DNA from 3 places in the Bacillus cereus group sp. RP43 genome. Region 3 is predicted to be linked to each of the others. Evidence: riboswitches for the same ligand, from Rfam matches in the RefSeq annotation. Region 3 holds a riboswitch; each other region holds the start of a gene.

Region 1 (10,643 bases), 1.2 Mb from region 3:
CTCCCTTTATGCATACGTGTTTGTAACAGTAATTCCGGAATGGTTAGGCATTGAAGGGGCTATTGTCGATATTACAATGGTAGAAGTAGCGAAATCAGTATTTATCTATTTGGGAATTCCTTTTATAGCAGGTATGTTGACACGTTTTGTACTAGTAAAGCTAAAAGGAAGACAGTGGTATGAAAAGGTGTTTATACCTAAGATTAGTCCACTTACATTAATTGCATTGCTATTTACGATCATCGTTATGTTCTCTTTAAAAGGGGAAATGATTGTTAGCGTGCCGCTAGATGTAGTAAGAATAGCGATTCCGTTATTAATCTATTTTATTGTGATGTTCTTTGTTTCTTTCTTTATGGGAAGAAAAATTGGTGCAAACTATCCGGTAACAACAACGTTAGCATTTACAGCAGGTAGCAATAACTTCGAGTTAGCGATTGCTGTAGCAGTTGGTGTGTTTGGTATTCATTCAGGCGCAGCATTTGCAGCGGTTATCGGTCCTTTAGTTGAAGTACCTGTCATGATTGCACTTGTAAACGTCGCTTTTTGGTTTAAGCGTAAATATTTTAATGATCAACCAGTATAATTTAAAAACAAAGGTGGAAAACAACATGGAAAACAAAAAGACAATCTACTTTTTATGCACAGGAAATTCATGCCGCAGCCAAATGGCAGAAGCCTGGGGGAAACAATATTTAGGAGATAAGTGGAATGTATATTCTGCAGGAATTGAAGCACACGGAGTAAATCCAAATGCTATTAAAGCAATGAACGAAGTAAATATTGACATAACGAATCAAACATCGGATATGATTGATTCAAATATTTTAAATAACGCTGATTTAGTTGTTACGCTTTGTAGTCATGCGGATTCTGTTTGTCCTTCGACATCTCCGCACGTAAATCGTGTTCACTGGGGATTTGATGATCCAGCAGGAAAAGAGTGGTCTGAATTTCAACGTGTTCGCGATGAGATTGGTGAACGTATAAAACGATTTTCTGAAACAGGGGAGTAAATAAAGGAAAGAGCCAATTTTCTATTATATAGGGGATTGGTTCTTTTTTATTATATATTTCATTGGTTTAAAACAATTATTAAAACGAATATAGAATATTCTGTTATCTCATTTAGATGGATATGGTGAGTTTATAAAGTTGTTAGAAAATAAGGGTGGTACATGTAAGGAATTGCAGAGGTATATGGATCTAGCAAAGTATCATATAGAATGCGCATATACGACTGATTTGAGGTTTATTGTACAAACAGATTTAAATCCTTTAAATGTCATATGGAACTCAAATCAATGTGTAAAAGGAATTGTAGATTTTGAATCGATTGGATATATTGATCGTATTGAAGGGTTAGCCTTTTTAATAAAGTGGTATTCCCGGACAAAAGGAATAGAGTCACATGAAGTATATTCAAGTGTTGCTATTTCATTTTTAGAAGGGTATAGGGCCCATAATATTTTAACCTCAAATGATTATAAGAGACTTTCTTCATTATTATGGTTATCTGGTGCTTTGAATTGGAACTTCGTTAAAAAAACGTTAAGTATGTTAGATGATGTGGGGCGGTTAGAAGAACATTTGAAAGTTTATAGAGTAAGGGGAGAAAGATTGTCCTCGCTAATAAGTAGAGAAAGAGCCAAATCGTGTGAGTAGGCTCTTTCGTTTGTATACAATTATACCTCTTTATAAAACTATCATTCGAAATGTTGATGATAGTGAATATGATGTTTTTAAAAATTTATATATGTGCTCATAAATTTATGCAGAGAACTCATATGACTTCGCAAAAATACTTGAATATGCCGAAGACTATGGTTCATATAGGTCAGGATTTATTTCTTTAGTGTTATTAATTGAAAAAAGACTGTTACCAGAATATAGTGCTAACTTATCAGGAGCTTGTAGACTAAAAATTTAATAAGACTCATCCCGCAAAATCGAGGAAGCAGGAATGTGTACAGATAATTGATGATTTTTCTGATCCGCTCATTTTAATAATAGTAAGGGAAAATAGAGGGAATCTTTAAGGGAGATAAAAGAGAGTTTAATAAAGAAAATGAATAATTAATATTAAATAAAAGAACGCAATTTAGAATTTATTTCTAATTACGTTCTTTTATTTTGTAACAATGCTATGTGTAAAGAACTTGGTAATTTATTCAGAAAAAAATAAAAAGAGAGTCTTGCAAACAAAGGTTTCATTTTATAGAAAAAGAGAAATTAAAAAAGAGCACTCTATATAAGTGCTTTTTAAGATAGGGAGTAACTCATTGGGCAGAACGTCTAGGATAGTAGTATATGATGTGAAAAAATAAGAACAAATTTTATTATTAACTCCATATAAAAGAGTAACTTATTTCCTATTGATCGTATTTGGTATGATGCCTTAGAAAAACTTGCTTGGACTCCTTCTAGTATGACAATCGGAATTATTTGGGCTGTATTATAGGGACTTATTGCATTATCAGTTGCAATTATTTACAATAAGTATGGATTTAATCCAAAAACATTTTGGTTTTTATTCCTTTTAAATTATGTCTGCAATCAAGCATTTAGTTATTTTCAATTCAGCGAAAAAGATTTATTTTTAGCAACAATAGATTGTTTACTAGTTGCTATTACTACGTTGCTTCTTATAGTGTTTTCTTCCAATTTATCTAAGGTATCAGTATGTTTGTTCATTCCATATCTTTTATGGTCTGCGTTTGCTACATACTTATCTTGGGCAATTTATAGTATAAATTAGAGGTGTAAATGAAAACTTGAGCATAATAAAAATGCTCAAGTTTTTTATGTTTGTTAGTCGATATATAGAAATAGCGGAAATAAAGAAACAAAGTTTCCGCTCAAGAAAATCTTCTTATAATTAATTGTTGTTATTTAATTCTTTTATACATTCTTGAACAAGTGTGACTGCCTGACTCATGGTAGGGCCTCCGCCAAATGCAGCTGTTACTCCAACCGTTTCAAGGATTTCTTGTTCTGAAGCACCTTGATCAATACATCCCTTTGTATGATAAATGATGCAATACTCATCCTGAGAATAAAGACTTATACCCAATGCAATCAATTGTTTTTCCTTCTTTGATAACTTACCATCTTTGAAGCACTCTTCTGTAAAAGAATTAAATTGTTCAGTGAATTTTGGCATTTTCTCAGCAAATAAACCCAATCCATATTTGTATTGTAATAGTGCAGCTTCTGTGGAATTTTTATCTTTATGTTCCATTTTGAATTCAACTCCATATTTAGTATGTATTAAACAAAGATTAGTATGGGCGTAAGTAGTTTTGATTAATCATAATTGTAAAAAGAAAAACAGATAAGAAAATTAAATTGAATCTTTCTTCAGTCTCTAGTGCTTTAATGAATGAAAAATATTTTTCAGTGAAAATTCCACATATTTTTACTGAAAAGAAAAATACTAATACCTGTTTTAGTACTTTACTCTTAAAGCATTAAAACAAAATTACTAACTACGATACAAGGAGGCAATCACTGTGGATATTCGTGAAGGATTAATTCCAACGGCACTAGGTACAGCAGTGACAGCAGCAGGTTATGCTCTTAAACAAACTCGTGGAACTAATAAAATGATTGCAAATACAGTATTTGGATTTGGTTTAGCTCATGTTGTTTTAGGTGTAATTGATCTTGTAGAACATCGTCGTTAGAACAAAAGGCAAGCATATATTAATGCTTGCCTTTTGTGTATTACAATCAACATTCATATTTTAAAGTGCATTTACAGGAAAACATTTACAATTTATAACTTTGTACATTGAATTTTATAAAAAGAAAAGGTGATTGAATGGAATTTTCTAATGAAAGTAAAGCTTACCATGCTGGAGATATTGTTTATATTTTTTACCGAAATCCCCACACTCAGGATGTAGCAAATATACAAGCTGCAGCAGTTGTAAATAATCCTGAAAGACCTAATGAATTAGCACTATTTCTTTATGAAACGTATTATCCACTAGCAAATGAGATGGCTGTATATGCTACCGAAGATGAGGCAAACCAAGCGTACAATTACTATTATGGGGATATTTCAGAGGAGATGTTAGAATGAATAACCCATTTATGCCTAAGCTTGTATATTTTGAACCAAAAGCATTAGATTATCCGTTAGGGAAAGAGCTTTTTGAGAAGTTTTCAAAGATGGATGTTGAAATTCGGCATACTACTTCCCATAATCAAGTGAGAGATTTGCCAGGCGATAACGATTTTCAAAAGTATCGAGTAGCAAAGTCTACTCTTGTTGTTGGGGTTAGAAAAACTCTGAAATTTGATACTTCAAAGCCTTCAGCAGAGTATGCTATTCCTTTTGCAACAGGGTGTATGGGGCATTGTCATTACTGTTATTTACAAACAACGATGGGGAGTAAGCCATATATCCGTACTTATGTAAATGTCGATGAAATCCTAGAAGCTGCTGATAAATATATGGAGGCTCGTATACCTGAATTAACAAGGTTTGAAGCCTCGTGTACATCAGATATTGTAGGGATTGATCATTTAACTCATACTCTTAAGCGTGCGATTGAACATTTTGGAGGCTCTGAATATGGGGAATTACGATTCGTGACGAAATTTCATCATGTGGATCACTTGCTTGATGCAAAACATAACGGAAAAACAAGATTTCGCTTTAGTGTAAATGCTGATTATGTTATTAAAAACTTTGAGCCAGGTACTTCGCCCTTAGCTAAACGAATTGAGGCAGCAGGAAAAGTAGCCAGAGCAGGATATCCCCTGGGGTTTATCGTGGCTCCTATTTATCTTCATGAAGGGTGGCAGGACGGGTACTATCATATGTTTGAACGCCTTGATGCTGAATTACCCCTTGATGTAAGGGATGATATTACATTTGAATTTATTCAACATCGTTTTACAAAGCCAGCTAAGAGGGTGATTGAAAAAAACTACCCTATGACCAAATTAGAATTAGATGAAGAGAGAAGAAGATATAAATGGGGGAAATATGGAATTGGTAAATATATCTATCGAAAAGAAGAAGAAGAGGATATAAAAAATTATCTTTATTCTTATATGAAAAAGTTCTTTCCAAATGCAAAATTAGAATATTTTACATAATAATAATTAATAGCATTAAAATACAATGCGTAATTAAGGAATCTGCAGACCAAAGATCAAAATTACATGTATGTTTGTTGAGTTTTATTATTTACTTACACTTATACGTCGTAAAGTAAGAAAAGTTTTAATTATCATAAAAATATTTAATTGATATGAAAAGGAAGGGGAGAGCTTTAGTTCCCTTCCTTATTAAATATAATTTAATGCTTATTTTACAGTCTCTTTTAAACCTTACACTTCTGTAAATTCAATTTTTTCCTCTAGTAATAGGCGGTATATAGGAGGATTACGTCTTGGGTATGTAATAAGTATATGAAAACTAATAAACGGTACAGATACCTTTTTTAAGAGATTTTGTGATTTAATCTAGGTAAACATGAACAGATATGTGGACATCTTTTTAGTAAACAGTGATTCTGCAGATACTTAATTAAATTAATTACTATATGTTTTGGTGTTTCCTGAAAGTGCTACAATATCAGCTACAAATAAAAAACATTTTATATTGAGACCTTACATGTTGTATATTACATTCTTTCATATCTAATATACATTGGTATTAATTATGAAAAGCTTTTAAATTTAAAATAACTCAAATGAAAGCAACCGTTCCTTAAGCCTTCATACAAATTATATTTAATCATAATAATATTATGTAACAAGGAAGTTGAACTAAATTAGAAAAAAACAGTAAGGGAAGCGAGAAGATAATATGAAGAGATTCGCAAATCAACATGTTGATTACATGAATTCAAAAAAATATGTTGAACTTTTAAAAGTTATGGCACACCAATGTGTTAAAAACTGATTAGTGAGCTTTCTAGGTATAAAACATTAAGTGCAAAATAGGTGACAGAAATTTAAAATATTCCACAATTAACTGTGTAACAATTATCTCTTAGGCTTTTTTTGTTTTTTTTGGTAAAAATAAAACTGGAGGTGTCTTTTAGATGAGTAAAGACTGGATTAAAGTATTTGTTGCTGCTTTCTTTGAAATTTTTTGGGTTACTGGTTTAAAATATGCTGATGACTTTTGGACTTGGACGGGAACTATCATTGCTATATTTTTCAGCTTTTATTTAATGATTATGGCAGGAAGAAAGCTTCCCGTGGGAACCGTTTATGCTGTTTTTGTTGGGTTAGGTACAGCTGGAACTGTCTTTTCTGAAATCCTATTCTTCGGTGAACCGTTTAAAGTGGGAAAAGTACTCTTGATTTTATTTTTATTAGCTGGAGTAATTGGCTTGAAATTAGTCACAGATGACAAAGTTCAGGGAGGTGACGAATCGTAATGGCATGGATTTCTTTAATCTTAGCAGGTTTGTTTGAAATGTTTGGTGTTGCTATGATAAATAAACTGCATAAAGACCGAAATTGGCAATCATTAGTTTTCTTAATCCTCGGATTTGGATTAAGTTTTATATTCCTTGCTTATGCAATGGAAACACTACCTATGGGAACAGCTTATGCAATTTGGACTGGAATTGGTGCGTCTGGTGGTGCAATTATAGGTATGGTTTTATATGACGAATCAAAAGATTGGAGAAGACTTGTTTTTATAGGTATGGTTTTAAGTGCCGCAATTGGTCTAAAACTCGTTTCATAAATAATTTTTCAGATTAATTTATTAGGAAGATACTCTGTTTTTATTAAGCAAATTATCTTCTCACTTTTTTTAAGTATGTAGTTTAATTTAAGAATTCAAATTATAAATAAAGTGTACAGCGCGAAAAATCTACCGCTGAAAAAACGTTAATTTTCTTGTTTACAAACAAGAGGGCATAGGAGTAATATATTGTACATAAATTCATATCACAATTCGCTGAATCCATATGGAGCGGGGGAACCAAATTTTGTGCGATTGCACTCGGGGTGAATCCTTCTTAAATGAAGGTAGGGCTACTCTCAAGGCCCGAATCCGACAGCTAACCTCGTAAGCGTTTCGAGAGGGGATACTATGGTGATTTTTAAAAACACTGGGTGAACTTTAGTGTCTTTTTTTATACTCTTTTTTAGAAAATAATTCAAAAAAAGGATGAGACACTTGAAAGAAACACCCATAAAAACGAGAAATTCACTTTTTTCTTTTTCTTCTAACTCCCAGCCTTCTGAATTAAGAAGAGAATTAGGGATGAGACATTTAACAATGATTTCTATAGGTGGAAGCATTGGAACTGGGTTATTTATTGCAAGTGGAAATACGATTCATACAGCAGGACCTGGTGGGGCAATTATAGCTTATTTGTTGATGGGTTGTATTGTTTACCTGTTGATGACCAGCTTGGGAGAGATGGCAGCGTATATGCCTACATCTGGTTCTTTTAGTACATATGCTGCTAAATTTGTAGATCCTGCATTTGGTTTTGCGATTGGTTGGAATTACTGGTTTAGCTGGACTATTACTCTTGCAGTTGAAATTTCATCAGGAGCTATTCTTATGAAATATTGGTTTCCATATAGTCCATCTATTCTTTGGAGTGCGTTATTCATACTGTTTATGTTTGGAATTAATATTCTTTCAGTGAAGCATTATGGAGAAATGGAGTTTTGGCTTTCACTTGTAAAAGTTATTACTATAGTCACGTTTATTATATTAGGAATAGCCACGATATTCGGAATTTTCAAAGGGAATCCTATTGGATTTCACAATCTAACAATTGGAGACGCACCGTTTCATGGAGGTATTCTTTCCATTTTTAGTGTGTTTATGATTGCGGGGTTTTCCTTCCAAGGTACAGAAATGGTCGGAGTTGTAGCTGGAGAAAGTAAGGCTCCTGAAAAGCATATTCCAAAAGCTGTGCGGCAAATCTTTTGGAGAATTCTCTTATTTTACATACTTACCATTTGCATAATTGGAGTCATAATTCCCTATACAGATCAGAATCTAGTTAACAATGACATTAGTAATATTACAATGAGTCCCTTTACCCTAGTTTTTGAGAAAATTGGATTCGCATTTGCAGCTTCTATTATGAATGCGGTTATCTTGATATCTGTTCTATCAGCTGGTAATTCTGGAATGTATGTTGCAACCCGAATGTTATGGGTAATGGCAAAAGAAGGGAAAGCTCCAAATTGCTTAAAAAAAGTAAATAAACAAGGTATTCCTATTAATGCTTTACTTATGACAACGGCTGTGTCAATCGTAGCGTTTGCAGCTTCTTTATTTGGAGAAGGGCAAGCATTTATATGGCTTTTGAATGCTTCAGGACTTTGTGGATTTATTGCATGGTTAGGAATTGCTATAAGCCATTATCGTTTTCGTCAGGCTTTTTTACATCAAGAAAAGAATTTAAATAAGCTCCCGTATCAAGCAAAGTGGTATCCCATCGGTCCTATTTTGGCTTTTGTAATATGTACTATTATTATTTTAGGGCAGAATTATTCAGCCTTTATGGGATCACATGTCGATTGGTATGAAGTGCTTGCTACTTATATTGGTTTACTACTGTTTCTTGTATTTTGGTTCGGCTATAAAATTATAAAAAAAACAAAGGTGATTCCATTACAACAAGTCAATTTAGATCATGATAATCATTAAGAATGGAAATTAAGGAGACAGAAATATGGAACTAGACATTCTACTTAGGTTACTTGTAGCAATACTTGTTGGAGCAATGATTGGATTAGAGCGCCAATGGCACAATTGCATAGCTGGATTACGTACAAATATACTTGTTTCCGTGGGTGCTGCACTTTTTGTACTATTAAGTGTACTCACTCCAACCGATAATACACCTACAAGAATTGCTTCTCAAATTGTAAGCGGGATTGGTTTTTTAGGTGCTGGAGTTATTATGAAAGATGGATTGACAGTTCGAGGACTGGATACCGCAGCAACTTTATGGTGTTCTGCAGCTGTAGGAACGTTAGCTGGTAGTGGTTATTTACTTATAGCTATAACAGGCACCATTCTTATTGTTAGCATAAATAGTTTACTAAGACCTGTTTCGAAGTGGATTTCCGAAAAATCTGAAAAGGGTTTTAAATATTCCCAACAAGTTACTTCTCTCTCTTATAGAGTAAAACATAAATCATCAGAGAAGAAAGATTGTTAACGAGAAGCTAATTTAAGACCGTTTAACTACAAACACGCTCTCGAAAATCCTGGATGGTTAAATGCCAATAGTGATATTAGTAAATATAATGTTAAAGTGGGTAGAGATGAATGTAAAAATGTCTGGCATGAAAATGTATATAAAAATTACACTGATTTTAATAATTGGAAGCAGCAACTCTTAACCTGCTGTGAGTTCAGGAAATTCACTCATGTAGAACTACAAGAAATCAAAAATGAAATTGATAAATAGATGACTTAAAATGTTTCAGAAATGAAACTAATTGAGTCATCTATTTTTATTATGTAGGGAATGTTGTAAAGTAAATGGAGAAGGTACTTTTTACTTGGTTAAAATCTAAGTCTATTAAAAAGTAAGTCAAAAACTTTCTTTTGTACAACAAAGTAGCTAGCTTAAGCAGCCAACTACTTGTTGTACAAAAGAAATCAGGCCATACAAAATGATATGTAACTTTATGGTTCTTAAATTTATTAAGAGACATGGATTAATATAAGCTAGAATATATTAATCAAAAAATAGATTAGACAATTGCATAATGAACTCGGGGCACGCATCAAACGCTTTGCTGAAAGAAGAGAATAAAGACTCTTATAACATATATATAGCCAGAGATAGACAAAACGCAGATTTCGTAGGTTATCAGATAAAATATAAAGCTCCTGACATATTATATATGACGAATATGTTAGGAATTTTTATTTATTCATTCGTTTTTGATCTCGTTAAAACCATAAACAAAGTAATTATACAAAAAGCAATTAACACTAAGAAGGGGATAGTTATAAAACCTAGCCAATTTATATAATCAACATTATTGTTTGTTTTTCCTTCTCATTCTTATCTGTCATGACAGTTTTCTCCTTTTTGAGATAAACAAGCATCGTTTTTATCACATGACGCTACTACATTTTGTACGTCATGAAAGACAACATCAAACATAGCGAGTAACTGTTCAATTTGCTGATTGCGCAAGGAATAGTGGACGTATTTTCCTTCTTGTCTACCTAGAATGATTCCGCATCCTTTTAAACAATTTAGATGCTGAGATACGTTTGATTGATTTCCTTGGGTGATTTCTACAATTTCAGATACTGTTTTTTCACCATCCATCATACATTGAAGAATTTGTAGTCTTGTTTTATCAGCAAAGCCACGAATGAACTTTGCTTTTACATCTAAATCATTTGAGTTGCACAATTGTATCCTCTCCATTCGTATTAGTAATGACTAATATGTGTGTCAAAAAGAATTAAGAAAAGTTTGATATTTTTTGTTTTTTAGGGGATAAGTTTTCACAATATATTCATAAACTAGTAAAAAGCAGTTTACAAATTTGTATCTAGCTTATATAATTTGACTCATATAAAAAAGTTTCCTTAAGGAAACTTAGTTGTGAATTTACATTCGCATTATATTTTTTTGTTTGAAAGTTGCCTTTACGCAAAAAAA
Region 2 (10,643 bases), 1.0 Mb from region 3:
TAAACATCGCTGGAATGATGGCGAAATATTTCGCGATATCATTCGCAATACTAAACGTCGTTAACGCCCCGCGCGTCATTAACAATTGCTTGCCGATTCCTACAACCTCAATAATTTTCGTTGGATTCGAATCTAAATCAATCATATTCGCTGCTTCTTTTGCAGCTGTCGTACCACTATTCATCGCTAATCCAACGTCTGCCTGTGCTAATGCCGGAGCATCATTTGTACCATCACCTGTCATCGCTACAAGTTTCCCTTTATCTTGCTCTGCTTTAATAACCGCAATTTTATCTTCTGGTTTACACTCAGCAACGAATTCATCTACCCCTGCTTCTTTTGCAATTGTCGCTGCTGTTAATGGATTATCACCTGTACACATAACTGTTTTAATTCCCATTTGACGTAATTGTTCAAAACGTTCACGCATACCAGGTTTTACTGTATCCTTTAAATAAATTAAACCGTAAATACGATCGTCTACTGCAACTACAAGCGGTGTCCCGCCCTCTTTTGAAATTAAATCTGCTTTTTGATTCACATCTTTCGGAATTGTTCCACCTTGCGATTGAACCCATTCAATAACGCTACCTACAGCACCTTTTCTCACTTTCGTTCCGTCCTGTAAATCAACACCACTCATTCTCGTTTCTGCTTTAAATGGAACAAATTCACCTTGTTCTGCAAGTTCTCTATTATATGATATTGATTTTCCTTTCACATACTCAATAACAGATCGACCTTCTGGTGTTTCATCTAAAACTGAGCTAATGGCAGCCCATTTTCCTACTTGTTCAATCGTTTCATTTCCCACAGGGAGTAGTGTATGTGCCATACGGTTCCCGAAAGTAATCGTACCCGTTTTGTCTAAAATAATTGTATTAATATCACCCGCAGCTTCTACTGCTTTCCCTGACATTGCTAGCACATTAAACTTTGTCACACGGTCCATCCCGGCAATACCAATCGCTGATAATAACCCACCAATTGTCGTTGGAATTAAACAAACTAACAACGCTACAAGTACAGCAGTATCAATTTGAAACCCTAGATAATTTGTGAAAATCGGCAACGTCACAACAACGATTAAGAAAATAAGGGTTAAACTCGTTAATACTGTATTTAAAGCAATCTCATTCGGCGTTTTTTGACGTGCAGCCCCTTCTACTAACGAAATCATTTTATCAATAAATGATTCACCAGGATTACTCGTAATTACAATTGTAATTTCATCACTTACGACCATCGTACCGCCTGTTACGGAACAAAAATCACCACCCGCCTCTTTTATAACAGGAGCTGATTCTCCTGTTATTGCAGATTCATCTACAGACGCTAATCCTTTAATTACTTCACCATCATTCGGAATCATTTCTCCTTGTTTTACAATAACAACGTCACCTTTTCTCAGATCAGTTGCTGAAACTTGAACAATGTCTCCATTTTCTTTTACAACGTTTGCAAACACATCTTTCTTCGATTGTTTTAAAGAATCGGCTTGCGCTTTACCACGACCTTCAGCCAACGCTTCTGCAAAGTTAGCAAATAAAACTGTAAATAATAGAATAAGAGAAACTGTTATATTAAACCATCCTGGTACACTACTAGAACTACTTGGAAGAAAGGATAAAATTAACGTAATGATAAATCCAATTTCCACAACAAACATAATCGGATTCTTTATCATTACTTTCGGGTTCAATTTCGCAAAGGATTGTTTCATCGCATGTGTCACGATATCACGATCCATCGTTTTCGCTTGTCTAACTTCATCTTCTACAGCATGTATTTGTGACTGATTTACTTGTTTTTCTTTTACTACTACCGGTCTCATCATTTACCCTCCATTACTTCAATGTAAGAAATTCTGCAATTGGGCCGAGTACTAACATCGGGAAAAATGTTAACGCACCAACAATTACAATCGTTCCAATAAAGATTCCTCCAAATAAACCATTATCCGTACGGAACGTTCCGACTGTTTCTGGTACTACCGTCTTCTCTTTCAATGAAGCTGCCACAGCTAGCATCGTAATTAAACTGAAATAACGTCCTAAAAACATAACTAAACCGGTCGTAATATTCCAAAACGGTGTATTATCTGCTAATCCTTCAAATCCAGATCCGTTATTCGCAGCTGACGATGTGTATTCATATACAACTTGCGTTAAACCGTGAAAACCGGAATGAGAAATCGCATCCGTTCCTAAACTTGTTGAAAGAGCTAATGCTGAAAATCCTAAGATAAGTAATGGATGAAATAGAATCGTTACTGCAATTAATTTCATTTCCTTACCTTCAATCTTTTTACCTAAAAACTCTGGTGTCCTTCCGACCATTAATCCAGATATAAAGACTGCAATAATTGCATACATAATAATATTAATAAAGCCCGCTCCAACACCACCGTATACTGTATTCAACATCATATTTACGAGTGGTACTAATCCGCCAATTGGTGTTAACGTATCATGCATCGTATTAACGGCCCCTGTTTCAGCAGCTGTCGTTACTGTTGCGTATAGTGAAGAAAATACTGTTCCAAATCGCACTTCTTTCCCTTCTGTACTTCCTTGTACATGTTCGATACCCATTCCATTTAATGCCGGATTACCATTTAATTCAGATGTAGTAATCGTTATAAATCCGAGTAAAAACACCATAAATAGTGAAACGAAAAGGATACGTCCTTGTTTTTTATTTCCTACCATTCTTCCGTACGTAAATGGAAGTGCTGTTGGCAATAACATCATAAGCATCATTTGCAAAATATTACTCATTTGCCCTGGATTTTCGAAAGGATGTGTAGAGTTTGCTCCGAAAAATCCTCCGCCGTTATTTCCAAGTTCCTTAATGGAAACGAATGATGCAACTGGACCACGTAAAATACTTTGCTTCGCACCATCAATTGTTTGTGCTGTAACCGCCCCATCTAACGTTTGTGGTACACCAAGTGCGACAAAGGCTAACGCCGCAATAAATGCGATAGGAAGAAAAACTCTCGTTAACGCTCTCGTAAAATCAACGAAAAAGTTACCAAGTTCTTTTCCAGCGAGCCCTCTTATAAATGCCATAACGATGGCTAACGTCGTTGCTGGTGCCGCAAACATTAAAAATGTAATCCCGATTAATTGTGATAAATAAGATAAACCATTTTCACCGCTGTAATGTTGTAAGTTTGTATCAGCCATAAAACTAATCGCTGTATTAAAAGCGAGCGTAGGCTCCATCCCTTCAATATGCGCTGGATTTAATGGCAATACACCTTGTAATCTGAAAATGAAATATACAACGACAATCATAAATCCATTGAGTAGAACTAATGATAATGCATACTGTTTCCACGTTTGATTGTATCCTTTTACACCTGTAATTTTAAAAATAAGTTTCTCAAAAGGCCCGAATACTTTATCTAGCTTCTTGCTACCTTGAAAGGCTTTCTCTAAATAAATCCCCGTTGGCTTTGCTACTAAAATAAATAAGAGCATTGTAATAACGACTGCAACCCAAATCATAATGAATGATTCCCCCTAATTAAAACTTTTCTGGATTTAATAATGCGTATACTAAGTACACCGTAATCGCTGCAACAATAACCGATAAGGCAATCATCATGATTGCTTCCCTTCTTTCACAACTTTATCTGACCAACTTGCAAGACTTGCCATTGATGCGACTAACCCAACAAAAATCCCGATCATTACAACATCTAACATAACTACCCCTCGCTTTTTGTTAAAATTTACCATCTAGTTATCAAAAAAAGAACACTAAGCTCTACTTAGTGTTCGAAACGAACAACACAAAGTAAACCTCCTCTCTAAACGCTTACGAGGTTAGCTGTCGGATTCGGGCCTAAAGAGTAGCCCTACTTTCAAAATTGAAAGATTCACCCCAAGTGACGATGCACAAAATTGGTTCCCCCGCTCCATTTCTGGAACTCAGCGATTTTAGGTTTTTTTTGGAAATTTCATAAATGATTTATGAGAGTAAATATACTCCTCTATATTTAACTTGTAAAGAGGCAAATTACTGAAAATAAGAAAATATTTTGTCATTTAAACGCTTACATTACATGTTATTAATATTCTTTCATCTATTTTCTTGTCTTTTCTTTCTTTTTCATAGAAATGATCTTTTAAATATGAAATAAAAAGAGCGAATTACATGAAGTGCATAGCTTGTTGCACTCAGCATTCGCTCTTTTTTCATTCAATCTTTATTCTCCACGCAAAAATGCACGTAAATTTCTCCCCCGAATATAAACTTGTGACAGTTCTGCATGTAGCTGCTCATATTCGATAATATCCGTTTTTAAATATAAGGCATCTTTCGATGGCAATATTATATATGGCCTTGGGAAAATAGGATCGAGCACTACCAATTCTTGAACTCGCTCTACCGATACCACCCAACGATTCGCTATATCTCCTAGTAACAGTACCTTCATCTTCGTTTCCCCCACCCTATTCAAAAAATAAAAAAGAAATATTATCACAGTTCGTAAACACTACAAATTTAGCTCCAATTGTTTCATAGAGCCTGGCTGGATAGTGTTTATTCTTTGTAACAACAGTAATAGGTGCTTGAAAAGAAAAACGAATGCGTTCTGTGAAAAAGCTAACTATCGGAAGCTCATCTCCTAATAAAATTACTTTCTTAATCCGCTCGCAAATACTAGTAAAATCCTGCTCCTTATTACAGCTATAAGTCGAATCAAATCCACAATTCCTAACTTCAGCTGCTATCTCTTCATTTGCTGTAAAAATAATTAACTCACGCTGAAATGCTACTAGCTTTCTTAAACTCTTTATCTTATTTTCTTCTCCAACACAAATAAGCGTTAATTCCATGTACCTCATCCTCCTTAGCATAAAAGAACTCAAACATAGATTGATATTCTCCTATACTAATCAGACCGATAAAGTGATGTATCCATCATGGCACCGTCCTCTCTCAAGACGCTTACGAAGTTAGCTGTCGGATTCGGGCTTTGAGAGTAGCCCTACTTTCAACATTGAAAGATTCACCCCTAGTGACGACGCACAAATTGGTTCCTCCGCTCCATACATTTAGACTCAGCGTATTACAAAAAATGTATTCTGGCTGATATATTACTCCTGAATTTAGAAAAAGTAAACACAAAAAAAAGCCAGTTAACAAACTGGCTTTTCATGTCTTTATATACGTCTATTATTCATCTTATATGCAAAATGATTCGTTGGTCCATGACCACTTCCAATATTCAATGGCTCTTCAATCGCTATACTAATAAATTGTTTTGCCTCTTGAACTGCCTCTTCAATTGAATACCCTTTAGCAAGTCCTGCTGTAACTGCAGACGCGAATGTACATCCGCTTCCGTGCGTTTGCTTCGAAGGAATTCGTTCACTTCTAAATTCGATGAACTGCTCACCATCAAAGAGTAAATCAATTACTTCATTACCTTGATATTCTGCATGTCCGCCCTTCATAAGAACATATTTAGCCCCTAATTCATGCAATACTTTCGCAGCTTCTTTACTATCTTCTATATTTTGAATCTCCATCCCAGTTAACACTTCTGCTTCAGGAACATTCGGTGTTACAACAGTAGCTAGTGGCAATAAATATTCTTTTAATGCTTGTACTGCTTCTTGTTGTAATAATGACGCACCGCCTTTAGCGATCATAACAGGATCTAGTACAATATTATTCCAGCCAAATTTCTTAATATGCTCTGCCACAATTTGAATAATTTCACTGCTAAATAGCATCCCTAGTTTCACAGCATCTGGTGTTAAATCCGTACCAATTGAATTCAACTGTTCCGTAATTCCTTCTAAAGAAACAGGATATACCCCTTGAACGCCAAGCGTATTTTGAGCAGTAATTGCCGTAATAGCTGTCATTCCATACACACCAAGCTCTTGGAATGTTTTTAAATCTGCTTGAATTCCAGCGCCGCCTCCGCTATCAGATCCTGCAATCGTTAAAGCTTTATTCACTTTCATCCCACTCATCCTTTTCTATCCAAAATAGCGATGATAAATTATTTTCGCTTCGCTTATATCTTTCGTTCCATGTACAAGTACACGGCCATCTTTGAAAGCAACTAATCTCTTTTCTCCAACCGAAAATGATAGTAAATATGGATTTACATTCAGATCATTCACACGATCATTCAGCAATTTTTTATATTGTTCAAAATCCATTTCCTCTTTATGAGGTGGTCTAATTTGAACTGTATTTCTCCCGCATAACACCGCTGTTTTTGAAGTGTTTTCTTTATTTAAATATGGGTATAGTGCATTCTCACCACACGAAGGACAATTATGCTTACGAAGTTTTTGTACATTCATACATGAATATTCATTTTTCCATACATCAAACGACACAAGTCCATCTCGAAGTGATTCATAATCTTCCACTAACAGTTTAAGAGCTTCTGTTACTTGATGAGAAACGACAAGAGATACAGCAGGTGATATAATCCCCGCTGTATCACATGTCGCTCCGCCAAGCGGAATCGATTGTAATAAACAAGATAAACATGGCGTTTTGCCTGGAAGAATAGTATAAGAAAGACCGTAACTTCCTACACATGCCCCGTAAACCCATGGAATAGAATATTTTTGCGCTATATCATTCACAATGAAACGCGTTTCGAAATTATCAGTCGCATCGATGATTACATCAACATTTTTAACGAGTTCTTCTAACTCTTCAGCTGTTACATCTTGAACGAGAGCTTCTACTCTTACTTCACTATTAATCTCTTCTAGACGTTTTTTTGCCGCTACAGCCTTCGGAAGGTTATTCTCTACATCACACTCTGCATACAATTGCTGCCTTTGTAAATTACTCCAATCTACATAATCACGGTCAACAATTGTTACCTTACCAACGCCTGCCCTTACAAACATCTCTGCGTTTGCACTACCTAGTGCACCTGCACCGATAATGAGTACATGCTTTTCCCCTATCTTTTGTTGCCCTTCTTCCCCAATTGGAGAAAATAGCTCTTGGCGAGAATATCGATTATTCAACTATGCTCATTCCTTCTAAAGGACTACTTGCAGTTGCACAACGTTTACGTGCAATGCGCCCCGCTTCAAACCCTAATCGTCCTGCCTCAATACCTAATTTCATTGCGTATGCCATTTTAATAGGATCTTTTGCTCCAGATACTGCAGTATTTAATAACACACCATCTGCTCCTAATTCCATTGCAAATGCCGCATCAGCTGGGCTACCAATACCAGCATCCACGATAACTGGTACTGTCGCTTGTTCAATAATAAAACTTAAATTTAATGGATTTACAATACCAAGCCCTGAACCAATTGGTGATGCTCCTGGCATAATCGCGTGCACACCAAGTTCTTGTAATTTACGAGCTAATACAACATCATCAGATGTGTACGGAAGAACGATAAATCCTTCTTCTAATAACATTTCAGATGCTTTTAATGTTTCTACTGGATCAGGTAATAACGTTCTATCATCCCCAATAACTTCTACTTTCACCATGTCACAAAGCCCTGAAGCTTTTGCCAATTTTGCAATTCGAACAGCTTCTTCAGCATTTTTTGCCCCTGCTGTATTTGGTAATAACGTATATTTTTTCACATCAAGTTTCTCTAATAAATTGGGTTGTTTTGCATCAAATATATCCATGCGACGTACTGCAAATGTTAAAATTTCAGCTTCTGAAACGTCAATTGCCTTTTGCTGCACATCAAAATCAGAGAATTTACCTGTTCCTAATAAAAGTCTAGAATGAAATGAAAATGGTCCAATGTTTAACATAATCAGCCGCCTCCTACGAAAGTTACAATCTCAATTTGGTCTCCATCAAAAACAGATGTATCTTTATGATCATCCTTTTGTAAAATATCTTTATTACGCTCTACTACAACAATTCTGTTATCTAATTCTAAATGTGCAAGTAGCTCAGCTACTGTTTTCACACTCGCCGGCACTTCCATTTGGTTACCATTAATTTTTAAATTCAAACTTCCATCCCCTTTCTAAACCGTTTTAGAAAGCAATGAATCTAGCAAGTGATTCTCCTGCTTTCCTTCTATTAAATCAGCCATATACTGACCAGAAACAGGGCTTAATAAAATGCCGTTTCGATAATGGCCCGTACAAGCATATAAACCTTTTATTTCTTCATGCTCTCCCATATAAGGAGCATCATGATTCGATTGTGGTCTTAATCCTGCCCATGCGCTTTCCCACTCCGCTTCTTTTAAAGCTGGCAATATTGTATAAGCACGCTCTAATATAGAAGTAATACTTTCTGGTTGTACAGTTTTATTGAACGTATGAGGCTTCATCGTTGCCCCAATTACGTAACGCCCACCACGCTTCGGCGTAATATAAAACCGCTCTTGGAAAATAGGAGCTTTCAAGAGCGGTTTCCTGCTTCTTACTGCAATAACCTCTCCCTTAACAGGATATGTACCCCAATCACTATGGAAGTAATGTAGTAATTTCGTACTCCATGAACCTCCAGCGATAACGACTTTTTCGCATGTGATTACACCTTCGCTTGTAACAATCCCAGTCACTTTATTATTTTCAATACGAATATCAAACACTTCTGTTTGTTCATATATGTCAGCTCCAGAAAATGCCGCGGAATGTGCGAATGCTTTTGTAAGCTCTGGTGCAATAACGTGACCATCTTTCGGATAATATACCGCTCCGAGAATTGACTCGGATAGAAACGGCTCTTTTTCCCGTAAATGGTCTCCCGTTAAAAATCGGGAATCTTCACCTGTTTTCTGCTGCCAATCCATAATGTGAAGAATTCTTTCCTTCTCATCTTCATTTTGGGCAATACGATATATCCCTTTTTCTTCATACCCAATATCGATGCCTGTCTTTTCACGTAAAACCTCTGCAAGTTGTGGAAATATAGCACGGCTTTCTCTAGCAAGTTCAAATAGTGGGTCATATTCATCCCACTCTGCCTGAACACCGAGCAAACCAGCAGCTGCTTTCGAAGCTTCAGATGCGATTCTTTGCTTCTCTATAATCGCTACTTTATGCCCTCTTTCTGCTAGAAAGTGTGCAACTGAACTACCAATTACACCTCCGCCAATAATCGCTACATCATACTTCTTACACATGTTTTCCCGCCCACTTTCTTATTGATTCCTTATAAGATTTCGCTCTGCTATACGGATTAATACTGCTTATAATCCCGGACATAACAGCAATCCCACTTACACCATTTACAAGAACCTCTCCTGTATTTTCAGGAGTGATTCCACCAATTGCAGTTATTGGTATGGATAAACACCTTGCCATATGAGCAATTTCTTCTAATCCTCTTGCTGGCACATCCTTTTTACAAGCCGTTGGAAATACATGACCGTAAACGAGTGAATCCGCTCCATTTTTAAATGCCACTATCGCTTCATCTAAAGAATGTACTGAATAGCCAACATGCAAATAAGAAAACTTTTCTTTCACTGACCTTACATCTGCGCTTCGATATCCTAGCTGCACACGCGGAATATTTAATAGTATAGCAATATCAATTCGATCATTTATCACTATCTTCGATGCTGGAAAGCCTTTCCCCAAAAGACTTTCCACACCTTCATACAATTCCTTCGTACTTTTCTCACGCTCACGAATATGCAAATAATCAATCTCACTCTCAATTTGCATCGCTACATTCACTAACTCTTCGAATGGCATGTGACCATTTGAGATTACATGGAGCTCATTTTTCATATTCATTCGCCTACTTTAAAATGTTTTCGAATAATTCATCGGCTGGAACGATTTCTTTCGTCATTCCTTTTTCTTTCAGCCATTTATTTTGTTTCTCCCATGACTCTTTTGAATCTGATAAGAATGGCTCATCTTTCGTTTCCATCTTCTCTAATAAAATTTTCATACTTTCTTTTTCAACTTCTGGTACTAGCGGGAAGTTTTCTTTTTCTTGATGATTTAATAAAATATTCAATGCTTCATCCGGATTTTTCTTCATGAAATCATATCCTTTTTTCGCACCACGTAAAAAGGCCTGTAATGCTTCTTTATCCTTTTTCAAAGTTTTATCACCTGTTACAAACACAAGCTCATGATAATTCGGCACACCATATTCAGCTGGATTAAAGTATGCTGGTTCATGGCCTTCATGACGCATAACAGGTACTTCATGGTTAATGTATGCTCCTGTTACAGCATCTACTTTTTTCGTAATTAGCGCTGGTACTAAATCGAATCCAACATCAACTACTTTTACTGTATCTGGATTACCACCATCTTCTTTTACCATCGTCTTTAAATATGCTTCACTTAAAGGAGTTCCAGAATATCCAACTGTTTTTCCTTCTAAGTCTTTAGGTGACTTAATACCTGCTGATTTCAGCGATACAACATGATTTAGCGGCGAACGTACGACAGCTCCAATTGATTTCACTGGAATTTGTTCATTTGCTTTTGCCATGACAACATCTGGTTGATAATACAAACCAACTGTCACTTTCCCTGCTGCCGCTAGCGTTAATGGATCAGTCGGATTAGAAGGGAATTTAATATTCACCTTTACTCCTTCTTCTTTAAAGTATCCTTTTTCAATTGCCGTATAAATAAAGCTATGTACCGCATTTGGGTACCAATCAAGCATTACTGTT
Region 3 (10,643 bases):
AACATTCTCACCGTGATTCATGTACGAACCATCTCTCCTAACTTTTTTCTACAGTACTTACTTATTGTTATAAAACATTTCACACCTTTTCATATGTGCTTAGTATGAATAAAGTTGTATAAATTTTCTATTTCATTGCAATTTCCACATTCATACAGTGAATATATTACATAAAAATATTATTCATTTTAAACTAATTCACGTATAAAAGTATGAAATTTCGTTTTGTTTTCAAGTAAGTTTTGTACTGTAAGGTCATTTAAACACAGCTATTTATATAACGTAAAGAAGTATTTTCATTCCCTTTATTTTCAAGCTCTCATGTCCTTATTCCAAAATAAAATTCGTTTCACTTCCCCGATTAAAATATCCATACATCCCAACAGAAAACACTACTTACTCACAACAAACAAAATTATATTAATATAATTTTCAGTTGAATATGCAATAATGCATAGCGTATACACAAAAAGGATAGCTTCACTTTCGTGAAACTATCCTTAAAAAATCTTCTTACTTTTTCAAATGATATGGAACTGTCGTAATAACAACATTTCTCTTATAGAGTAAATACGCACGTATTAATAAACTTGATTGATTATGAAGAATGTTATGCCAGCCTTTTTTCGGAATAAACTGTGGTATAACGACCGTAACTCGATAATTTGATTCACTCGCTTTATATTGCACTGTATCAATGAACTTAGTGAGCGGCTGAATAATACTTCTATAATGAGAATGCAATGTAACAAGCCTTACTTCAGGTTGCCACTTCTTCCATTTCTCTTCAAATTTCTTTTCCTCTTCTCTGTCAAAAGCAACGTATACAGCGATAACTTGATCTGCAGAAAGAGCCTTCGCATAGTTCAATGAATTTTCTACTACATGAGTCATACCAGCTACAGGAACGACAATTACATTCCCCTCAATCGGAATAAGAGGCTCACAAGTTTTTAAACTTAATTGATCACCCACTGCATCATAATGCTTCTTAATTCGATGGAACAAGAAGATAATAGCAGGTAAGAAAATAAGGATCGACCAAACTTGTGCGAATTTAGTTAAAAAGAACATGCTCATAACGATAAAACTAATGACTGCACCAATTAAATTAACCGTTAATCTTAAAGCCCATCCTTCAGGTTTTTCACGAAGCCATTTTAATACCATACCCGTTTGAGAAAGTGTAAATGGAATAAACACACCTACTGCATATAGCGGAATTAAATGTTCTGTTTGACCTTGGAAAGCTACAATTAAAATAATCGAAGCGATTCCAAGTATAATAATACCGTTTGAGTAACCAAGACGGTCTCCTCTAATCGTAAACATTCTCGGTATGAATTTATCTTTTGCAAGGTTAACTGCTAATAATGGAAATGCAGAATACCCTGTGTTAGCAGCAAGAATTAATATTAAAGCTGTTGTGCCTTGTATGAAATAGTACATGAAATTACGTCCAAATGTTTGTTCAGCAATTTGCGAAACAACAGTTACTTCTTTACTCGGTGTAATTCCGTAATAATAAGCTAAAAATACAATTCCTGAAAATAACACAGCAAGTAATGCGCCCATTGCAAGCAAAGTTTTCGCTGCATTGTTTGGTGCAGGATCTTTAAAGTTTGGAATTGCGTTTGAAATCGCTTCAACACCTGTTAAAGCCGAACTACCTGATGCAAATGCTCTTAACAGTAAAAACAAACTAATTCCCGCAACCGGCGTTCCAATCGGCGTGTGTAAAGTCGGTGAAACGTGACCAGTTAAAATATTGTATATCCCTACACCAATTAATATAAATAGTGCTAAAACAAATAAATAAACAGGATATGCTAAAACGGAAGCTGATTCTGTTACACCTCGTAAATTTAATATGGTTATAAATATAACAAATATAATCGCAATGATTACATTATGTGCATGTAAGCTAGGAAAAGCAGATGTTAACGCATCTGTACCTGCTGATACACTTACTGCAACAGTTAAAATATAGTCAACTAATAAAGACCCTCCAGCTATTAAGCCTGGATTCATCCCTAAGTTTTCTTTTGATACAACATATGCGCCCCCACCATGAGGGTAAGCAAAAATAATTTGACGGTAAGATAAAATAAGAGCTGTCAATAATACTAATACCCCAACAGCTATCGGAATTGAATACCAATACGCAATTGCTCCAAGACCTGCTAAAGCAATTAAAATTTGCTCTGGACCGTAAGCAACCGATGATAAAGCGTCAGAAGACAAAATTGCTAACGCCTTTGTTTTATTAAGCTTTTGTTCGCCTAACTCAGTTGATTTTAACGGTCTTCCAATTAAAAATCTTTTAATAGATGAAACCACTGCTGTCCACTCTCCAATAATTTTGTACGAACTTTTCTGCTTGTTACAGCCAATAAACTATTTCTTCAGAAAACAAAAAACGTCTACAAGCCATCAAGAAATAGACTTGTAGACATTAATTTTTTTGTCGCACAAGCTCCACCTTCCTTCTCAATATAACGCTTACGAGGTTAGCTGTCGGATTCGGGCCTATGAGTAGCCCTACCTTCTTCAAGGATTCACCCCATTGGATTATGTACCAATCCATAAGAACGGGTCCCCCGTACCGTGCGGTTTCAGCGATTTAGAAAATTGAAACTGTGGATTATAATACTCCTTTATTTTCAAAATGTAAACAAAAATTTTTAAAAAGAAAAAATTTAAAATCATTGCGCATAATCCGCCGATAAATATACATAATGAATACTAAAAAACCCTTAAAGGAGACCCGTATGTCTAAAAAGAAGAAACCGCTTTTTTCCGACTCATATTTAGATGCAGTAGCAAATGAAATTAATCAGTTATATGGTAAACGTGAACAGGAAATAAATTTGACAGAAAGAATTAAAAGAAATAAATAATTTGTCATACGCAAATAAAAAAGATAGCAATACACTTATATATTGCTATCTTTTTTATTATTTCATACATCTAATTCTATTACGGATTTGTTAAATGTCATTTCTTCATACACCTTCAAATTTTGATATACCGCTCCTAGTAATGGTGCTTCTAAAGAAAATTGCTCTGCTAAATCCAGTAAGTAACCTTGCAAATGCTCCCCCTCAATAAACGAACCTTTTTCCATATCACGCTGCATCGAGGACTTCATATCATAAGAAATTTTATCAATTGTTTTCATATGTTCCTGGGCAATATCTTCTTTAACTGGAGCTCCTAATGCCCTCATAATTTGTACAGATTCCTCAAATAAATTTCGGATAAATTCACGTCCACCTTCACTTTCACGAATTGGTCCTATCGGTGCACGCATTAATGTTGTAACGCCTGACATGACAGTAATAAATAAATATTTATGCCACATATCTTGCGTAATATTTTCACTTAAAACAAAGCTAGCTTTCGTACCTATAAATGCTTGAATAATACGCTTTATTCTCTCTGAATCTCGAGGCTTAATTTCTCCAAATACAAGTCTGTTGGCAGCACTAGTTTGTACAATTTCTCCTTGGTCGTTTAACGTCGTCTCAATAAAGCATAAACCGCCCATTACTTTTTCCCCGCCGAATTCCTTTTGTAATAGTGTTAAATGAGCGATACCATTTAACAGCGGGATTATTACAGTATTTTCTCCTACGAAAGGCTTCAAATCTACGATCGCCTCATTTAAATGATACGCCTTTGTTGAAAATAAAATCACATCAAATGGAGAATTTCTATCTTCTTTCGTTATCAATTTCGGTTGAAATGAAAAATCTCCATTAACACTACGAATAACAAGTCCTTTTTCCTCTAATTGCTGTTTTCTTTTGCTACGAACGAGAAATGTAACATCTTCTCCCTTTTCTACTAATCGGCCACCAAAAAATCCACCGACGCCACCAGCTCCTAATACTAAAATGCGCATACAACATCCCCTTTTCCTAACACAATTATACTAGTTTTAGTATACATAACATTATACATGTCCCTTGTTAAATTAGCTGAATTTTCATTCTTAATCTATTGCAAAAACAAGGTTATTTTCAAAAAAAATTGGGCATGTTGTTTCTATAGCTTATACGGAAAGGAAACAATGTAAATGGAGGCAATACAAACAATCGAAGAAAAAGATGTAACAACAGCTATATTTCAATTTATATTCCCGTTTTCGTTTAAAACTGGATATGAACAAAATATGTTCCCTTTCTTACAAAGAAATAATTTCCGTCCTTTTCGACTTGATCATCTTGAAGATGAAAATACATATTACGGGAAGTTTCAAGTTTCACATCAAAATATGGAAGCATACTATCTTTCATTTACGAATAAAATTCTTTTTCCTCATTCAGAACATCAAAAGGGACTACAGCGCTATTCTAAAGACCTTAATTTAAATGGATATTTAACAACAAATCTTATTTCCGTTCCATTCAAGATACATTCTATTGATGTAACACTTTGCCCTTATGAGCTTGGCTTCTTAACAATTCGAACAGAAGTCAAAACCGCTCCAAACATGACATTATCAGAAGCCATCGAATTCGCTTCTCGCTTCCGTGTACTTGAAACCAGAAATAATACAACTGAGACCATTTGTATTGAATGTGATGGGAAAAAATATTCACAAGTAGAAAAACTTATATTCGGCGATTTATTTCATGGCTTAACAGACTTCTTTGAGAATAAGAGGTTGCGGAGTTCATACTTTCAAACATTCCCCTTCTTTGAAGACCAACGAATGTATGTACAAACTTTATTATCTATAAACAAAGAGTCAGACCTTCATGTAGTTGATGTATATCGAGCTTCCAGTCTTTCCGGATTAACAGACGATGGTAAGCCGTATATTAGCGCAAATAATGTTCCTTATATTCACGATTATTTAACAAAGCATTCTTATCAAAGATGGGCTCCTAACCGTTATTTTATTATGGAAGAACATATTTTCACATGTATAACAAATGAAGGTGAACGAGAAGTCACTAAACTTGCTAGTCAAATGTACGGGGAATTTTATTACGCTTTATTATTAAATCTATTTCATAAAGTTGTTTTATTAAAGATGGCGAACGCTTATGCTGAGCTAAATATTGAACAAGATACAAATGAAATAGAAAAATTAATTTATTCAATTAATTCGTTTACAGCGAATTATTTTTCTTTAGAATTAGTATCTCAATCACAAAGTGAAGATATTTTCTTCCGCTTAAGAAAACTTTTTAACATTGAAATTTTATACTCGAACGCGAAACAAAATCTTGATAGTTTGTTTAAATATCAAGAAAATGTCGCCTCTAAAAAAGATAGCCTTTTATTATTAATTTTAACTCTCTACTCTGTAGTAGGCCAAATGTTAGGGTTTACTATGATTGACCTTTTAAAAAACACCGATTCAAATCATGTATCTTCACCTCTTGAATATTTTGCTCTTTTAATAGCTAGTAGTGGCATAGTCATTTCACTTATTTTAGGTGTACAAGGTTTATACCAATGGGCTATACAACATAAAAATCGAAAAGCATGGGTAAAACAAACTGTATTATCTGCTGTGAAAGAGAAGGATGGTACAAAGTAAATAAAAAAACAGATGGCAGCACGATGCTACCATCTGTTTTCTATTATGCTTACTTCCCTGCTTCGATTTTTTCTAATGTAGCAGCTACTTGCTCTTCTGTTAATTCGTGTTGCACGATATAACGATTACGTGGGTGTACACGACATTCATGAGAACATGCACGTAAATGTTTTGCTTCACTTTCTTCAGAACATAAAATTTTCTTGTTACATTCAGGGTTTGCACAGTTTACATAGCGCTCACAAGGTTCACCTGTAAAGTGATCTTTACCAACGATAACATGTTCTTTTTGGTTTACTGGTACAGCGATACGCTCATCAAATACGTAACATTGACCATCCCAAAGTTCACCTTGTACTTCTGGATCTTTTCCGTACGTTACAATTCCGCCATGAAGCTGGCTTACATCTTCATAACCTTCACGAACTAACCAACCTGAGAATTTCTCACAACGAATTCCGCCTGTACAGTACGTTAAAATCTTTTTGCCTTCAAGTGTTTCTTTATTTTCTCTAATCCAATCTGGTAATTCACGGAATGATTCAATATCTGGTTTAATCGCACCTTTGAAGTGTCCTAAATCAAATTCATAATCATTTCGTGCATCAATGATAACTGTATCTTCTTGTTTCATTGCCTCATAAAAATCTTTTGGTTCTAAATACTTCCCAGTAATTTCTTTCGGGTTAATGTCGTCTTCTAGACGAAGTGTAACTAACTCTGAACGAGGACGTACGTGCATTTTCTTAAATGCATGTTCATCTGCCTCATCAATTTTAAATACGATTCCAGCAAAACGTGGGTCATTGTTCATCGCTTCCACGTACTTTTCTGTTTGTTCAACAGTTCCAGAACAAGTTCCGTTAATTCCTTCTGTTGCTACAAGAATTCTACCTTTTAATTCAAGTGAATTACAAAACTCTAAATGCTCTGCAGCAAATTCTTCTGGGTTTTCAATTGTTGTGTACATGTAATATAGTAATACTCTATATGGTTTTGTAGTTGCCAATGTATTTCTACCACCTATCTAAATTTTAAAATCATGTATAAGTTAACGTTCATATCAAAACATATATAATAAGAAAATATATACAAAATTGTACTTAGCCTATTTTCTTCTATTTACAATTTTTTCTATAAGTTAACAGAAATAAAAACAAGATTACAGAACAAAACACTACGGTTAGGTTGTAATCCCAATATATTATATATCATACAATTTCATTTCCATCAATTAATATGCTGTAATATAGGCTGTATGTTCACATAAATTTCAAAAACAACCCTATAATTTATTATCTTCTCCCTTATTCAACAACCATAAACTCCCAAAATATTTTTGCATCGTCACACCATTCATTGCACACAGTCATATAATTTGCATTAAGGAAACTTTTATGTTCAAATGAAATTACCACATAATATATCTAAATGTATTGAAATAATGAATAAGAATAAATACAATAATTTCATCAAGTTAAGATTTCAAAGGGGAATACTACTATGAATAAAGATATAACAAAAGATGAACAAGTCCCTTCTCAAAGTACAACAGTTCAATCAGCCCATTTAGCGTTAAGCGGACAAACAAAAGGCTTTAAAAGACTGTTACCATTCTTAGGACCTGCTTTTATCGCATCAGTTGCTTATATTGATCCCGGGAACTTCGCTACAAATATCGCGGCCGGGTCACAATATGGGTATTTATTACTTTGGGTAATACTCGCTTCTAATTTAATGGCTGTATTAATTCAAACTTTATCAGCTAAATTAGGAATCGCTACTGGGAGAAACCTTCCTGAAGTAGCTCGCGAAAACTTCCCAAAACCAGTTTCCATCGGTTTATGGATACAAGGTGAGCTTGTTATTATGGCTACCGATTTAGCTGAATTTATCGGAGCAGCACTCGGATTGTACTTATTATTTGGAATTCCAATGTTACCAGCTGCTTTAATTACAGCGGTTGGATCATTTATTATTCTTGAATTTCAACGCAGAGGCTTCCGTCCATTAGAAGCTATTATTACAGGAATGATTTTTATCGTTGTTATCGCTTTTGGTGTCCAAGTCTTTTATGCAAAACCGGAATTAGGCCCTCTTCTTTCAGGACTATTTACTCCAAAATTCCAAGGTGTGGATAGCATTCTTTTAGCAGCTGGAATTTTAGGTGCGACAGTAATGCCGCACGCGATATATTTACATTCGGCCTTAACGCAGCGCCGCGTAGTCGGAACAAATGATGAACAAAAGAAAAAGATTTTCCGCTTCGAATTCATCGATATTATTATTGCAATGGTTATCGCTGGAGCTATTAACGCAAGTATGCTAATTGTTGCTGCTGCACTATTCTTTAAAAACGGCTTGCACGTTGAAGATCTTGATGTTGCTTTTAACCAATTTAGCAACTTAGTCGGTCCTGCATCCGCTGCTTTATTCGGAATCGGACTCTTATCAGCCGGATTATCTAGCTCTTCTGTCGGTACAATGTCGGGTGATATTATTATGCAAGGATTCATTCGAATGCATATTCCGTTATATTTACGCCGATTTATTACAATGATTCCACCACTGGTTATTATTGCTTTAGGTGTAAATCCAACTTATGCTCTCGTAATGAGCCAAGTCGTCTTATCATTCGGTATTGCTTTTGCATTAGTACCACTCATCATGTTCACAAGTAATAAAAAGATTATGGGCGCACTCGTTAACCATCGTATTACAACATTCATCGCATGGTTAATCGCTGCTCTCGTTATTGTTTTAAATATTTTCTTACTGTATCAAACATTTGTAGGTTAATGAAAAGGGTATTCCGATAAAAATGGAATACCCTTTTTTCATTATGCAATCCATATTAATTCTACAAAGTAGTTTCAACAAACTTCTTGAACGGTTCCTCTTCCTCGATATACGGATAATGGTTACTATACTCAAACGTTGTCAATATTGCATTTGGCATAAGTTCCGCCACTTCAATTGCACATTCATGTGGACACTGTGCATCATAAATTCCAGCGTAAATATGAGCTCCCATATTTACACTCTCTAATTGTGGACGTAAATCAAATGTAGGTAACTCCTTGTAAGAAAAGTAATCAAGACGTTTTGATACTGTTTTACCGCTATTTGGTCTAGTTATCATTTCATCATATGCTGATTCATTATACAAAGACATAATTGGTAAACTATGTTTCTCTCTAATCCTTCTACACAGTTCTATACCATCCATTTGAGGCATCATAATATCAAGAATAGCAAGTTGAATACTGTTATTATTTATTATCTCTAATGCCTCTTTTCCGTTGTCAGCAGTGAAAACAGTAAAACCTTCTCGTATTAAATTCACATTAATAAATTGAATAATATCTTGATCATCATCTACAATTAAAATTGAGTTTTTCTCCATATCTAAACCTCTTTTTGAAATATATTCCACAATCAATTTTAACATAAATTAAAATCATCACTACACCTTGAATAATCTTTATTTTCAGATTAAATTATATAATAACAAATACATTCTAGTTTCATATAAAAAAGGAGCGAAGGCATGTTTCCTATATTAAAAACCGATCGACTCATTTTGCGAGAACTTATTGAAGAAGATGCGCCGGTTATACTACAATGCTTTTCTAACACTGATGTACTGCGCTATTATGGTCAAAAACCATTACAGAATGTTGATCAAGTAAAGCAAATTATTAATAATTTCAAGTTGAGTTACAATGCAAGAAACGGCATAAAATGGGGAATCGAATTAAAAAACAAGAAAGGGCTCATTGGAACAATTGGTTTTCACGATTGGTCTTCTGAACATAAACGAGCCAATATAAGTTATGCCTTTCTCCCTGAACACTGGGGAAAAGGATATGCTACTGAGGCGGTATCTGAAGTTATATCATACGGCTTCCATACAATTCATTTAAAACGAATTGGGGCAATTGTCTTTCTTGAAAATGAAGCTTCAAATAAAGTGCTATCAAAATTAGGATTTGAAAAAGAAGGGTTACTAAAAAATTATATGTATCAAGATGATATTCCATATGACACGAATATTTATTCTTTATTAAAATCGGTTTAATAGAATTTATGTGTAAAAAACCCTTACTTTTAAAAGTAAGGGTTTTTTACAGACTGTGGAGAAAATCTTCTCCACAGCCTATTTTTGTGTCTGAACCTCTTTTCATGTGTCAACAGTGATAAAAAAGAGGAAAAGATCGCGCTCGTTTGTTGAAGATCTTAATTAGTAAATGATAATCTAAAATTTAAATGGGAACTTCGATTAAAGCCCCTCTATGTCCGGCTGTTTAGACATTTCCTAGATAGCTTCGCGTAATGTTTTGGAGAACAATTTTTCCATTCTTACTGTGTTTTTCGAATAACTCTGACAGGAGAAAAACAAAACTTTTATACTCTTCGTCATTTTTTTCCGGAGCATAGGATGCTGATAAATTCCTCCCAAAAAATCCGTCATAATCAAAAAGTAAATCATTTTGATATTTTTTAAACTCATACTTTCCATCCTTAAAAAAGCTGTTAAATACTTCTGGAGTTTCCTCCATTCCCCCGCTAATATACCGTAATTTTTTTGATAACTGACCAGTTTCTCAGTATTTAAATTAAGAAATTGGGCTTTGTTCGTTACTCTAAAAACACGTCCTTTAGCTGAAGATTATTAAATTAAGGATTTTCTTTACAGCGCCAAACTCAAAGTAGTTGTTCGTATAACTTGTTCCCATACCGATCACACACTTTTGTAGAGTAGTAGTAGCAATATGTCCAAGGTTGATAGATTTTTTGCACCAGAACCATTTTTCTTATATTGTTTTAATAATCCTATTAAGCTTTTTGTAAAATTCCCCTTTTGTTTTTACATGATTAAACTGATTCGGATTAATATTAGCTTTTTGTGAGAGTGCTACAATCTCTTCTTTTGTAATTGAATCTTTAGTATTTATAGATGCTATATTTGTATATTTTCCATCTTCTGTTTTTGGAATTTCTAAAATCCCTTTATTTACAAGATCAACTACAGCCTTATGCTCTGAAGAATGTGTATCTACACCAGTAATTTTCCAATTATGCA

Evidence for each region. A riboswitch is a leader RNA that binds a small molecule or an ion and turns the genes downstream of it on or off. The one in region 3 is predicted to bind cyclic di-AMP.
Region 1: another riboswitch for cyclic di-AMP. It lies ahead of QCI75_RS11620 (amino acid permease); the one in region 3 lies ahead of QCI75_RS17675 (APC family permease).
Region 2: another riboswitch for cyclic di-AMP. It lies ahead of QCI75_RS23030 (hypothetical protein); the one in region 3 lies ahead of QCI75_RS17675 (APC family permease).

What each region holds. Positions count from the first base shown of each region.
Region 1 is NZ_JARVHQ010000001.1:2,203,483-2,214,125, forward strand. Features, by position in the region: gene arsB (ACR3 family arsenite efflux transporter) at 1-586, shown strand, start outside; gene arsC (arsenate reductase (thioredoxin)) at 612-1,016, shown strand; partial or broken gene QCI75_RS11580 (phosphotransferase) at 1,123-1,665, shown strand; partial or broken gene QCI75_RS11585 (TspO/MBR family protein) at 2,375-2,758, shown strand; gene QCI75_RS11590 (carboxymuconolactone decarboxylase family protein) at 2,879-3,241, opposite strand; gene QCI75_RS11595 (hypothetical protein) at 3,513-3,686, shown strand; gene QCI75_RS11600 (transcriptional regulator SplA domain-containing protein) at 3,824-4,087, shown strand; gene splB (spore photoproduct lyase) at 4,084-5,112, shown strand; gene QCI75_RS11610 (DMT family transporter) at 6,066-6,407, shown strand; gene QCI75_RS11615 (DMT family transporter) at 6,407-6,721, shown strand; cyclic di-AMP (ydaO/yuaA leader) riboswitch at 6,926-7,071, shown strand; gene QCI75_RS11620 (amino acid permease) at 7,160-8,656, shown strand; gene QCI75_RS11625 (MgtC/SapB family protein) at 8,682-9,173, shown strand; partial or broken gene QCI75_RS11630 (disulfide bond formation protein B) at 9,894-10,007, opposite strand; gene QCI75_RS11635 (ArsR/SmtB family transcription factor) at 10,032-10,391, opposite strand.
Region 2 is NZ_JARVHQ010000001.1:4,418,611-4,429,253, forward strand. Features, by position in the region: gene kdpB (potassium-transporting ATPase subunit KdpB) at 1-1,834, opposite strand, end outside; gene kdpA (potassium-transporting ATPase subunit KdpA) at 1,848-3,515, opposite strand; gene kdpF (K(+)-transporting ATPase subunit F) at 3,535-3,615, opposite strand; gene QCI75_RS23020 (SipW-dependent-type signal peptide-containing protein) at 3,612-3,716, opposite strand; cyclic di-AMP (ydaO/yuaA leader) riboswitch at 3,812-3,957, opposite strand; gene QCI75_RS23025 (hypothetical protein) at 4,220-4,450, opposite strand; gene QCI75_RS23030 (hypothetical protein) at 4,467-4,853, opposite strand; cyclic di-AMP (ydaO/yuaA leader) riboswitch at 4,947-5,094, opposite strand; gene thiD (bifunctional hydroxymethylpyrimidine kinase/phosphomethylpyrimidine kinase) at 5,181-6,002, opposite strand; gene thiF (thiazole biosynthesis adenylyltransferase ThiF) at 6,009-7,028, opposite strand; gene thiG (thiazole synthase) at 7,021-7,791, opposite strand; gene thiS (sulfur carrier protein ThiS) at 7,794-7,997, opposite strand; gene thiO (glycine oxidase ThiO) at 8,013-9,122, opposite strand; gene tenI (thiazole tautomerase TenI) at 9,115-9,735, opposite strand; gene QCI75_RS23065 (ABC transporter substrate-binding protein) at 9,746-10,643, opposite strand, start outside.
Region 3 is NZ_JARVHQ010000001.1:3,381,254-3,391,896, forward strand. Features, by position in the region: gene QCI75_RS17675 (APC family permease) at 514-2,340, opposite strand; cyclic di-AMP (ydaO/yuaA leader) riboswitch at 2,485-2,631, opposite strand; gene QCI75_RS17680 (hypothetical protein) at 2,772-2,900, shown strand; gene panE (2-dehydropantoate 2-reductase) at 2,963-3,907, opposite strand; gene QCI75_RS17690 (hypothetical protein) at 4,082-5,557, shown strand; gene trhO (oxygen-dependent tRNA uridine(34) hydroxylase TrhO) at 5,607-6,566, opposite strand; gene QCI75_RS17700 (Nramp family divalent metal transporter) at 7,061-8,356, shown strand; gene QCI75_RS17705 (response regulator) at 8,418-8,963, opposite strand; gene QCI75_RS17710 (GNAT family N-acetyltransferase) at 9,108-9,638, shown strand; partial or broken gene QCI75_RS17715 (class I SAM-dependent methyltransferase) at 9,865-10,128, opposite strand; gene QCI75_RS17720 (bifunctional metallophosphatase/5'-nucleotidase) at 10,375-10,643, opposite strand, start outside.